Regions from separate parts of the Paenibacillus sp. OAS669 genome, predicted to be linked through region 1. Evidence: predicted binding sites of a transcription regulator. Region 1 holds the regulator's gene; each other region holds the start of a gene.
What was found. The regulator Rex, encoded in region 1, represses fermentation and respiration genes when NADH is low (regulators of the CRP and FNR family bind a similar motif). The targets are predictions, from matches to a motif close to TTGTGAAATATTTCACAA.

Region 2: GGC63_RS14615 (DoxX family membrane protein) is a predicted target of Rex. The motif match lies at 1,588-1,605, and genes of this name have one in related genera.
Region 3: GGC63_RS27650 (DUF1641 domain-containing protein) is a predicted target of Rex. The motif match lies at 1,758-1,775, and genes of this name have one in related genera.
Region 4: GGC63_RS03585 (cytochrome ubiquinol oxidase subunit I) is a predicted target of Rex. The motif match lies at 1,045-1,062, and genes of this name have one in related genera.

The regions. Positions count from the first base shown of each region.
Region 1 covers NZ_JADBDR010000015.1:7,221-10,358, reverse strand. The annotation lists gene dinG (ATP-dependent DNA helicase DinG) at 1-1,561, shown strand, start outside; gene GGC63_RS26200 (redox-sensing transcriptional repressor Rex) at 1,558-2,178, shown strand; gene ltrA (group II intron reverse transcriptase/maturase) at 2,647-3,138, shown strand, end outside.
Region 2 covers NZ_JADBDR010000006.1:34,424-37,561, reverse strand. The annotation lists gene GGC63_RS14620 (exodeoxyribonuclease III) at 1-749, opposite strand, end outside; gene GGC63_RS14615 (DoxX family membrane protein) at 938-1,507, opposite strand; gene GGC63_RS14610 (NADPH-dependent FMN reductase) at 1,730-2,275, shown strand; gene GGC63_RS14605 (hypothetical protein) at 2,358-2,507, shown strand; gene GGC63_RS14600 (MFS transporter) at 2,686-3,138, shown strand, end outside.
Region 3 covers NZ_JADBDR010000016.1:92,856-95,993, reverse strand. The annotation lists gene GGC63_RS27660 (hypothetical protein) at 1-228, shown strand, start outside; gene GGC63_RS27655 (Leu/Phe/Val dehydrogenase) at 403-1,452, shown strand; gene GGC63_RS27650 (DUF1641 domain-containing protein) at 1,897-2,319, shown strand; gene GGC63_RS27645 (NAD(P)/FAD-dependent oxidoreductase) at 2,353-3,138, shown strand, end outside.
Region 4 covers NZ_JADBDR010000001.1:903,008-906,145, forward strand. The annotation lists gene GGC63_RS03580 (response regulator) at 1-767, opposite strand, end outside; gene GGC63_RS03585 (cytochrome ubiquinol oxidase subunit I) at 1,139-2,494, shown strand; gene GGC63_RS03590 (cytochrome d ubiquinol oxidase subunit II) at 2,491-3,138, shown strand, end outside.

The DNA of each region.
Region 1 (3,138 bases):
GCATGAAGCCAACACCGCCGATGTTATTATAACAAACCACTCGATGCTATTTACAGATACCAAGGCGGAGAACCGCCTCTTACCTAGTTATAAACACCTTGTCATCGATGAAGCGCATCACTTTGAAGAAGTAGCCAGCAAGCATCTTGGGATTGAGCTTTTTTACGGGTCTTTCCTGAATACTCTATGGTGGTTATATAAGGACGGGCGAAGCGGACAGTTATCGTCGCTGCATGCACGTCTGCAAAGGGAGCCTTCGGAGAAAGCGCAGTCCTGGTGCGAAACCATCGACGCCATCACTCCCAAGCTGGTGAAGATCAAGGAAGATTGGGATGAGCTCTCTGAGCTGCTGTACCAATTACTGGCGGTTCGTTCCGATCCTTCCCAGACGGAAGGAGGGCAGCTTGTCTACCGGATCAAAAAAGGGGAAACGCCGGCGGCATGGGACAAGCTGCTTGTTCACGAGGATAACATTTATCTCAATGCGACAGAGGTGTTGAAAAAGCTGGATAAGCTCCTCTCCGAAATGAAGGAAATGCAAGAGGAGCTTGATCTGCAAGGCACAGTTACCGATATCTCCGGGGCTGTCAAGGAGCTGTATCGTCAACGCGATAATCTGCATTTCTTCATGACGATGCCTGATGACAATTATGTTTATTGGCTGGAAGCGGGGCAATTCAATAAGAGCAAATCGCTGCAGCTGGTATGCGTACCGATCGATGTCAGCCCGATGCTGCAGCAGCAATTTTTCGACGTAAAGGATAGCGTCATTATGACGTCAGCCACTCTGTCTGTGGGCAAATCCTTCGATTATACCGCCGAGCAGCTGGGACTGGATATCAAAGACACCGACGGCAAGCTGAAGACGGTACAGCTCCCGTCTCCGTTCAATTACCGCCAGCAGGCGCTGGTAGCGATACCGAGAGATTTCCCTAGTATTCGGGGAAATTCTGGGGAGAAGCAATTTGTCGATCATTTGACCCAATCTCTGGCTGAAGTAGCTCTCGAGACCAAGGGAAGGATGCTCGTATTATTTACGTCCAATAGAATGCTGAAGCTTGCTCACGCGGCTTTAAAGGACGTTCTGAGCCCGTTCGGGATTCAAGTATTGGGACAGGGTGTCGACAGCAGTAATCGCAGCAAATTGACGCGATTATTCCAGAATAATCCCGCAAGCGTCTTGTTGGGAACGAGCAGCTTCTGGGAAGGAGTAGATATACCTGGAGATGCTCTTACGTGTCTGGCTATCGTCCGGCTGCCGTTCCAGCCGCCTAACCATCCCTTGGTGGAAGCCAAAACGGAAAATTTAAAAAAGCTGAATCAGAATGCTTTCATGAAGCTGTCGGTTCCGCAGGCGGTGATCCGATTCAAGCAAGGCTTCGGAAGATTGGTGCGGACGGCCAAGGACAAAGGCATTGTTATCATTTATGACACTCGCGTCATTGATACGACTTATGGGAAGTACTTTTTGTACTCGCTGCCCGGCCCCAAAATCGAACACATGCCAACCAAACAATTGGTATCAAGAATTAAGCAGTGGATGGGGGAAAACGGTGCATGAAAACATTAAAAATATCCGAAGCAGTGGTAAGAAGACTGCCTATTTATTTACGGTTTCTTAATGAATTGAGCAAGAAGAGTGTCCATACGGTATCCTCGCAGGATTTGGGTCAGAAGCTTGACTTGAATCCTGCGCAAATCCGCAAGGATTTAGCTTATTTCGGCGAGTTCGGCAAAAAAGGAATCGGCTACGATGTCGCTTATTTGATCGAAAAAATACGTCAAATTTTAAAGCTGGATAAGGTGATTCCGGTTGCTTTGGTCGGAGCGGGGAACTTGGGCCGGGCGTTGTGCAATTACAATGCTTATTTAAAGGACAATATGAAAATTGTCGCTGTGTTCGACGCTTCCGAGACTAAAGTAGGCGAATCCATCAACAATCTGAAGGTCAAGCCGATGAACGAGCTGAAGGAAACGATCCAATCGCTTCATGTTCGTATCGGGATCATTACCGTACCTGCGGCGGAAGCGCAAAATGTGGCTAATCAGTTCGTTGAGGCCGGGGTAGAAGCGATACTGAATTTTGCGCCAATGATCATCAAGGTACCCAATGAAATTCGGGTTCATCATGCGGATTTTACAACCGAGCTGCAAAGCTTAGCCTATTATTTGGATTGAATAAACGCGACGCTGCCGATAATATAAAGAAGCCTACAAATCTGTAGGCTTTTTTGCTATGTACGCCCAGCATGGGCGTCATCTCTACGGTGAAAGTCCGGAATGGGGGCTGGCAAGCGCCTACCATTAGCCAAGAGCAAGGGTGTCCGCCGTGAGGCGGAATCTGAAGGAAGCTGGAGGCAAACGCACGGCTTGAGGTACACGAATCCAATTTGAGGCGGTTGCAGTCGGATGAGTCACCATACCATGACAAAATCCAAAGCTGCCAAAGGCTACAGCCGTAAACTTGGGCGAGCGCGGGCGGAAAGATGACGTTCTTATCTGGGGAGACCTGCGGAACACGCGAAGTTACTTCGTAACCGCGGCTGTAAGGCCGCGCTGAATCCGCAGGAGTCAGCAGAGGCCATAGTACGGAAGTACGGGACGTCGGAAACCGGAAGGGCCGAACCGAAAGGAGAGAGGAAACCGATGCGTTCGCATGAAGAGCAACGACAGCAGAATATCTCGCAAGAGAGCTTGCGGCAAAGAGAAGCGGTGAAGCCGTCAGGGTATGCCGGAGCGCCGAGTTCTTCGTCGGCACAAATCGTCCCTTCCTCTCGCGAAGTCCGTAACGACTTGTTGGAGCGGATGCTCGAAAGGGAAAACCTTTTGCTCGCCTACAAGCGAGTGGTCCAAAATGGAGGAGCACCCGGGGTGGACGGAGTAACGGTAACGGAGCTACAAGCTTACCTGAAGACGCACTGGGAGACGGTGAAAGCCGAACTTCTCGCGGGAACCTACAAACCTATGCCTGTCAAACGGGTGGAAATCCCCAAACCCGGAGGCGGAGTACGGCTACTTGGTATCCCGACCGTAATGGATAGACTCCTTCAACAAGCACTTCTGCAGGTCATGAACTCGATCTTTGACGCTCACTTTTCATGGTACAGCTACGGCTTTAGACCGGGAAAGAGAGCGCAT
Region 2 (3,138 bases), on a different contig from region 1:
GACATCGTAAGAATCACGGGACAGTGATCGCTGCCGAAGATTTCCGTATCTATTTGCGCATCCAGCAAGAAGGGAGCGAGTCGGGAGGAAGCCAGAAAATAATCAATGCGCCATCCGATATTCCGCTCCCTTACCTTGGGCATGAAGGACCACCAGCTGTAGACATCTGTCTGGTCAGGGTAGAAATGCCGGAACGTATCGAGAAATCCCGCCTCCAGAAGCTGCGTCATTTTCTCCCGTTCCTCTGGAGTGAAGCCGGAATTGTTTTGATTGGACTTCGGATTTTTCAGGTCTATTTCCTGATGCGCCACATTCAGGTCCCCGCAAACGATAACAGGCTTCTGTTCGTCCAGCTGTTGAAGGTAGGCGCGGAACCTTTCCTCCCACTCCAGTCTGTACGCCAACCGGGACAGGTCGCGACGGGCATTGGGAGTATACACATTGACTAGATAAAATGATTCGAATTCCAGCGTGAGAATCCTGCCCTCTTCTTCTTGGTCCTCTTCGATGCCGTATCGCACGGAAAGCGGCTCTATCTTGGTAAAGACGGCGGTGCCGGAGTATCCCTTCTTAACGGCGTAATTCCAATATTGATAGTAGGAATCTCCCAGCTCCAGGCTAATTTGTCCTTCCTGCAGCTTCGTCTCCTGAACACAGAATATATCGGCTCCGCATTCCTTGAAATAATCGTAAAAACCTTTGTTAACACAAGCACGTAAACCATTGACGTTCCAGGATACCAGTTTCATTGCTTTATCTCCTTACCGCTTACTTGTCATCTATTTATTCAGTGTATCATAGATTGATAGTTCAAGTAGAGGGGATGGTTCGTACCTGGATGCGCGGAAGGAAAGGAAGCAAAAAAAACCGCCCGCGGGTTACCGACGGACGGGTTGTTCCTTCTGCTGCTGATTTTTCATGATTGAAAAGCTTGCGTTTATAGCGGCGGGGCGGACTTGAAGCCTTCGGTCGATGCTTTGCGTCCCCAAGGCGTACCGAGGAAAGGCAGCGCCCAGCGGTCCAGCCCGTACCATCCTGCATTTTTCCATGCCAGCACCAGCCATGTGGCCAAAATAAATAAAATCGGGTTCGTGCTCAAGGTTCCGGCGAATAAGAAGCTGGCGTTCATAACGCCGCCGAAGAAGGCCGCGATGCCGGTTAACAGACCCAGGATCAATCCGAGTCCTACGAGCAGCTCGCCGAAGGCGACAACGAATCCGAACACCTTGGCATTTGGCAGTACGAAGTGCTCCAGAAAGCCCGCATACCAGCCGGTAACATCCTTGCCGGCCTCGGCTTTGGCTAATGCCCCCTTGATGAACCCTGTCAAAGCGGTTCCCGCCTTATCGCCGGTCCATGCAGGATTCGTTATTTTTCCCCACCCGGATGTAACCCAAGTGTAGCCGACATAGAGGCGAATGATTAACCAAATCAAACCTGCCCGGGTGCTGCTGAATAAAAAATGGGAAACGGGATTTTCGGGTATTACGATTTCGTGCTTGCTCATAGAATAACCTCCTCAATGTAAAACCGTTCGCTGTGGGATATATTGGATGGCTTTATTGTAGCTGGAGCTCGAATAATTATATGTGATATTTATCACAAGATGCCTGGGAATGTATTATTTCCATCATCATGGCCGTAACATCCAAGAAGTACCAGGGTTTATAAGGCTTTCCTTACTCCGGTAGGTTATAATCGTATCATAACGAAAAGGAGGAGGAGCAGAATGAGAATCGTAACGATTTCCGGCAGCTTGCGCAAGGTATCCTCCAATACAAGGGTGCTGCAGGCCGCAGCGGCTTTGGCGCCGGAGGGGATGGAGCTGGTTAGCTTTGAGGGGATAGGGGATCTCCCGCATTTTAATCCCGACTTGGATGGAGAGGCTCCACCGGCTCCGGTAGCCGTATGGCGAAAGACGCTGCAAGCGGCAGATGGAGTGATGATCTGTACGCCGGAATATGCGAATGGAGTGCCCGGCGTTCTGAAGAACGCCTTGGATTGGCTGGTCTCGTCGGGAGAGCTGGTGAATAAACCGACGGCCGTCATAAGCGCTTCCCCGCTAGCGACCGGAGGGAAGGTGGCTCATGCTTCCCTGATGCTGACTCTAGGTATGATTACCGCTCACCTGTTCGAAGGAGGACAGCTGTCCATCCCTCTCGTATCCAAAAAGATCAATGAGTTGGGCGAATGGACGGATGCGGAAACGGCTGAGGAGATAAGGCGATTGCTTGAAAGGATGTCGGATGCGGTACTAAAGCGGAGAAGCGAGTGAAATAGAAGGGAAATATTATTGCCCCTTCATGTGGTCTGAACTATAATCTTATATGAATAACACCGAAAGGAGGCAAAAAGCGATGGAAACTATCTTCACGTGCGATGCGTTGGGGAAAAGTGTAAAAGTTTCAGGAGATTTTCATGCAACGGGATACGTCTGCCCTTTTTTAGCTATACATGGTTTAGAAGAAGATAGCTACCGGACTTTTTTTGCCTTCATGCGTCATTAGCGAATATAAATGTTCCTAAATGAATGAATGGGTCGGCGCCGGTGCTGCTGCGGCGTCTTTTTTGTTTTCACGGATATTCTTTATACCGCGTAGAAAGGGTGAGCAAGCGTGGTTAAGAAAGCAGACGATCAAGCCTCCTAAAATAAACAATACTAATGATTTTAGGAGGCTGTCCAAAATGAAAGCAAAACCAAATAACCTTGCACACAATCGAGCATCCGTAAAAGGGTTCATAATGGTCCTTATCTTATCCTCTCTTTTGGCTGCAATCACGGTGGATATGGTGAATCCTGTTCTTGGCCTCATCGGCGATTCTTTACATGCTGCGAAGGCACAAGTAAGCTGGGTAGTAAGCGGAATTACACTTTTACTTGCCATTGGAATTCCGCTTTATGGCCGAATGTCGGATTTTTTTGAACTGAGGAAGCTGTTTGCTTTTGCCGCTTCCGTACTGGCGCTTGGAAGTTTGATTTGTGCCCTGGCTCCGAGCCTTCCGTTATTGGTGTTTGGCCGGATGGTTCAAGGGGCGGGAATGTCTGCGATACCGGTGCTATCGGTAGTCTCTATTTCTAAAGTGTTTGCAGAAGGAGAACGCGGAGCAGCATTAGGCGTTGTTATGGGATGTATCGGG
Region 3 (3,138 bases), on a different contig from region 1:
GGCGAAATCGAGTACGTGGTGGTGCCGGCGTCAACGGGGAAGCTGGATATCGATGGGGACCAAGTTCCGATGGATATCGATAAGCTTAAGGTTAAGCTGGGTCAGCCCTATTTTGTCAGCGAGGACGGTATCGTCTATAAGGATGGAAGCCATGTCTTAAAAATCTACACCGATGTAGTCAGCGGCAAGGTAACTTCGGTTCACTATTTTCAAGAAGCCGTTCAGTAGATGCAAGAGCTTAACCCCTGTTTCCGCATAGGAACAGGGGTATTTCTTATATGAAACGTTCTTGGCCTCCCATTTGGAAGTCACCAGAGTCCATGCCTTTGAATATGTCTATAGTAGAGTCATGCATTTGTGATGAATACCCTGAACAATCGGCTTGGCGAAGGGGACCTTTCTATGGAATTATGGAAAGCAATGGAACTGGATGATACGGAACAGCTTGTCCTATGTCAGGATAAGGGCAGCGGCTTGAAGGCGATTATAGCAATACACAATACCCGTCTGGGACCTGCACTCGGGGGGTGCCGCATATGGGACTATACCTCGGAGGAGGAGGCTATTCGGGACGCGCTTCGTTTGGCAAAGGGGATGACGTACAAATGTGCCGTTTCGGGCCTCCCCTATGGAGGCGGCAAGGCCGTCATTATGGGCAAACCCGACCCGGCAAGGCGGGAGGCAGTCTTTCGCTCGCTCGGCCGCTTCATTGAAACGATGCAGGGGAGATATATTACCGGCATCGATCTGGGGACGACGGTTCAAGATATGGATGCCGTCAGGCACGAGACCGGTTATGTAACGGATACGACGGGGTCCTTATGTGCAACAGGGGAATTCACAGCGGAGATGACGGCATATGGGGTTTATTTGGGGATACGGGTTGCCCTGAAGGAAGTGTACGGAACCGATGATTTGAACCGCATCACGGTGGTGGTGCAAGGCCTGGGCAAGGTCGGCACCTTCTTATGCCGATACCTGAACGACGCAGGCGCCAGATTGATCGTGGCGGATGTGGACGAACGGCGAGTCCTCTTCGCGATGAAGCAATTTGGCGCGAGCGCCGTCATGCCGGATCAAATATACGCCGCCGCGTGCGATGTGTTTTCCCCTTGTGCGCTCGGGGGGATCTTGAACGATACGACGCTAGGACAGCTTCGCTGCCGTATCGTAGCGGGCGCCGCAAACAATCAGCTCGCCGAACCGAGACATGGGGTGCTGCTGAACGGGGCAGGGATTCTTTATGCTCCCGACTATGTGATTAATGCAGGCGGAATCATTGTTACCGCGGCTGAGCTGAACGGCTGCAACGGGGCTCAAGCCAAACAGCAGGTGGAACGCATCTCGGCCAATGCAGCCGGCGTGTTCCAATCAGCCCGGACAGAGGGGATTGCCGCATCTCTTGCGGCCGATAGACTGGCCGAGCAGCGGCTTGTCAATGCAGCGCCTTAAATAATAGATAAGAGCCGCCGTTTGTTTCGTCCAAAGGATGAGCATGAACGGCGTTTTAACATTTTGCAGGGGTATTTGTTTCATTTTCGGACTAATTCGCAGGCTAGTCTAAAAAAAGGATGATAACATGCCATAAATAGGTCACAAATCCGTAAAATAGCTTAATTTGTTCGCAGAATGTTCACAAATGTCGAAAATTGCTTTTTTCTATTTGACGAAGTAGGAGTATAATAGGAACTACATAGGATTCCGTTCGCACCTGTTCTATCGCAAGGAAAAAGTTAAATGATGGACTTCTGCCTTACTTGTGAAAAAAGTTACAACTAACAATTAGTCTGAAATCCAATTTTCATAAATCTCCTTGAGACGGAAAAGCTATAATGAATGAACAGGGATGCAAACACTGGCGGTTTTCTATCTCAATGCAAAGGAGGACGTTTACTTATGTCAGAAGCAACACAAACGATTTCACGTGAATCTGCGGATGTTCTTGACCAATTGATGAAGCCTGAGGTGCAGCAATCTCTAACCGTCCTGGTAGAGAACCTGCCTAAGCTGGCTGAATTGGTTACTATCCTGACCAAAACCTACGACGTGGTACAAAACGTAGTGACGGACCAAGTGCTGATCGAGGATATCAAGGGTGGTATGGAAGAATTCGTAAAACCGATTCAAGATGGTGCTAAAAGTATTGCATCGGCTGCTATCGAGGCTAATGATCGTGTAGCGACAGCGCAAACCACTTCTGTCGGTCTGTTCGGCATCTTGAGAATGCTGAAAGATCCGCAAGTGCAAAAAATGCTGCAGCTTTCCCAAGCTTTCCTGGATGTTATGGCTGAGCGCCGTGAACAAAAGGAACAGCGTTAATCCATTGGATTTACCATAGAACGGAGGATAAGTATGTCGAAGCAAATTTTAATTTTGGGCGGCGGTTACGGCGGATTGTTGACTGCGCTGACTGCACGCAAATATATGACAGCAGAAGAAGCAACCATTACTCTTGTGAATCGTTTTCCGACTCACCAAATCATTACCGAGCTTCATAGATTGGCTGCAGGTAACCTGTCCGAGCAGGCTGTAGCTCTTCCTTTGGAAAAGCTGCTTCGCGGTAAAGACGTAAATCTGCGCATTGACACTGTTGAGAAAATCAGCCCGGACGAGAAAAAGGTTCTTATGGCCAGCGGCAAAACGTATGAGTATGACGTTCTTGTCATTGCATTGGGCAGTGAAACGGCATTCTTCGGAATCCCAGGTTTGCAAGAAAACAGCTTCGTTCTGAAATCGGCGGCTGACGCTAACCGCTTGCGTGCGCATGTGGAAGAGCGCATCGATGCTTACGCGAAAACCAAGAACAAAGCGGACGCAACGTTCGTTATCGGCGGCGGCGGTCTTACCGGTGTCGAGCTTGTCGGCGAATTCGCGGATATGCTTCCTGGCCTGTGCCGTAAAAAAGGGATCGATTTCAACGAAATTTCCTTGTACTGCGTAGAAGCGGGTCCTTCCATTCTGGCAGGCTTTGCTCCTGAATTGGTTGAGCGCGCTCAAACCAGCTTGGAAAAACGCGGCGTTCAGTTCTTGACCGGCGTACCTATTACGGAAATGACGGAAACTACCGTATCGTTGAAAGACGGAAGTTCCATCGATACGAGCACTTTAGTATGGACCGGCGGCGTTCAAGGTAACTCC
Region 4 (3,138 bases), on a different contig from region 1:
ACCGTCCCCTGGGCCAGCTTCGTTAAACTTCCCTGCAAGGCTCGAAGGCTGATCTCCAGTCTCTGGTCAAAGCTCTCCAGCCACGCGTAGTGGATGAGGAGGCTGTATTTACCGTCAGCATGCTGTATCAGAGGAATTCGGTCAACGGACATACCGGGCACGTTGAACACTTGAAGAATGCAATCTATAACGTGCTCCTGTCGGGGTGCCGGTAATGTATCCCCTTTCAAGCGCAGCTCAATGAGAGCGCAGCAGAATCGGGCAGCCCCCTCCATACGGAGGGCCGATAGCAGCTCCGGTTCGTCCTCCTGCTTCACTTGTCCCTGGATTAGCAGCTCCAGCACCGATCCTCCTACACGCCTGCCCTTGCTTATCCGGGTCAGCTTCTTCATGTTGATCGTATCGCATAGCTTAAGCAGAGTGCCCTGGAGCTCCTCTTCGTCAATCGGCTTCAATATGTAATCGACAACGCCGTAGCGAAGCGCTTGCTGTGCATACTTGAAATCGTGGTAGCCGCTTATAATAATGAAGCTGGGCTGACTCCCCTCCTGCTCCGCCACAGTCCTTATCACGTCCAAACCGTCAAGAACCGGCATACGGATATCTATGATGACCAGGTCCGGCTCCAGCTCCTTTATAAGCTCAAGAGCCTCTTGGCCATTCTCCGCCTCCCCGGCGATAACATAGCCCAGCTGCTCCCAATCGATTAAACTCATCAAGCCCTTCCTTACATACATTTCGTCATCTACCAACAGCACTTTATACACAATCGCTTCTCCTTACTCATGACATAATGAATAATCGATGAACATTGACCGTACTCCTCTAGGGGATGTATCCGGTTTCAAATGATGTATGACTACCTTCAGCAATCATAGCCATGGTTGAAGTCATAGAGAGCCAAAAGGCGGACCTGCCCATATACCCGCTCCCATCTTATGAGCATTACAAGCCCCACTTTCCCAAGCTTACCGCCGCCCTGCTTTTCGTTCAACATATCAGCGTTCAGAGCGTCTGTCAACGTCAGCACCATTCCCTCATTCCATGTGAATTAAATCACATTCATATACTTATACTAACATTGGAGGAAATGGATAACAATAATCCATATCCTGCCTAATGACATAAGGAGCTGATAATGATGTCCTACGATCCTGCGGTGTACAGTCGCATATTGACAGGGCTTACCTTGGGCTTTCACATCCTGTTCGCCACGATCGGGGTGGGCGTTCCCGTGATGATTGCCATTGCGGAGTTTCTTGGAATCAAGCTGAAGGACCCTCACTATCAACTGTTGGCCCGCCGTTGGGCACGCGGCTTCGTCATCTCCGTCGCCGTAGGGGTAGTCACCGGAACTTGCATAGGGATGCAGCTGAATTTGCTATGGCCGAGCTTCATGCAGATTGCCGGTCAAGCTATCGCCCTGCCGCTGTTCATGGAGACCTTCGCCTTTTTCTTTGAAGCTATTTTTCTGGGCATTTATTTATATACTTGGGATCGTTTCCGCAATCCGTGGACCCACTTCTCCATCGTCATCCCGGTCATTATCGGATCCTCGTTATCCGCTTTTTTTATTACTGTGGTGAACGCCTTTATGAATACGCCTCAAGGCTTCAAGCTGGAGGGGCGAACCATCATCGATATCGACCCTCTGGTCGCTATGTTTAACCCGGCAACGCCTAGCAAAACCGCTCACGTACTGTCCTCCGCCTATATGACCAGCGCGTTTTTGCTGGCGGCCATCGCCGCTGTATCGCTGCTTGCAAGGAAAAGACATGCTTATTACACCAAAGCATTGAAGCTGACGATGCTCGCCGGACTAGTGTTCTCCGTGCTGACGGCCGTCATCGGGGATATGTCCGGCAAGTTCCTTGCCGAATATCAGCCGGAGAAGCTTGCCGCCGCGGAATGGCACTTCGAGACAACTGCTCGGGCTCCGCTGGTCCTCGGCGGAATTCTCGATGAAAACCATGAAGTCCGTTATGGGCTTAAGCTTCCATTCGCCTTGAGCATTCTTGCCTTCGGCAAGCCGAATGCCGTTGTAACCGGATTGAACGACATTCCTCCGGATGAGCGGCCTCCGCTCTATATTCATTACTTGTTTGATATGATGGTGGCCATCGGCAGCCTCCTGATCGTGCTGTGCCTGGCGTACATCCTGTTCGCCCGAAGAGCCCGCCGTGCGAAGGGGGGCGAGCTGCCCCGCTGGCTGCTGCGCTGTATTGTGGCTTCTGGACCTCTGGCTATGCTTGCCATCGAATGCGGCTGGATATTGGCCGAGGTCGGACGGCAGCCCTGGATTCTCCGCGGTTATATGAAAACCGTGCACGGAGCCACCACATCCGCGAATGTGGATTGGATGCTGCTGCTGTTCGCCCTATTGTACCTGGTATTGGGAGTTACGGTATGGGCTGTGCTTCGCAAAATGTTCAGGAGCAACTCAGCAGAGAAGGAATTGGCCGGACGAGGCCTGGAGGGGGGCGAAATGAGATGAATATCGAAATTATCGGCATTACGGTACTTTGGATCTTCCTTTATGGATATTTGATCGTCGCCTCAATTGACTTCGGCGCCGGATTTTTCAGCTATTACAGCATGATAACGGGAAGAAAGCATCTCGTGCATGGCATCATCGAGAGGTATTTGTCCCCCGTGTGGGAGGTTACGAACGTATTCCTCATCTTCTTTATGGTCGGAATAGTCGGCTTTTTCCCTGATACGGCCTATTACCTGGGAACCGCCCTGCTGCTGCCCGGCAGCATTGCGATCATCCTGCTTGCCATTCGCGGCTCCTATTACGCGTTCAGCACTTACGGAGCTAAAGATAACAGCATCTATTTGCTGCTGTATGGCGCTAGCGGCCTGTTCATTCCGGCGGCATTGTCCATCGTGCTGACCCTCTCGGAAGGAGGATTTATTCAGGAGCAGGACGGACAGGTCAACCTTCTGTACGGCAAGCTGTTCACCAGTCCCTACGCCTGGTCCGTCGTGGTGCTGTCGCTGGTCAGTATTCTGTTTATTTCTGCGGCGTTTCTGACCTACTACGCCAATAAAGCCAAGGACAGCCAGGCAATGGAAGTTCTGCGCGGCTTCGCTATCGGCTGGAGCGCCCCAACGATTCTGGCAAGCCTGCTCGTC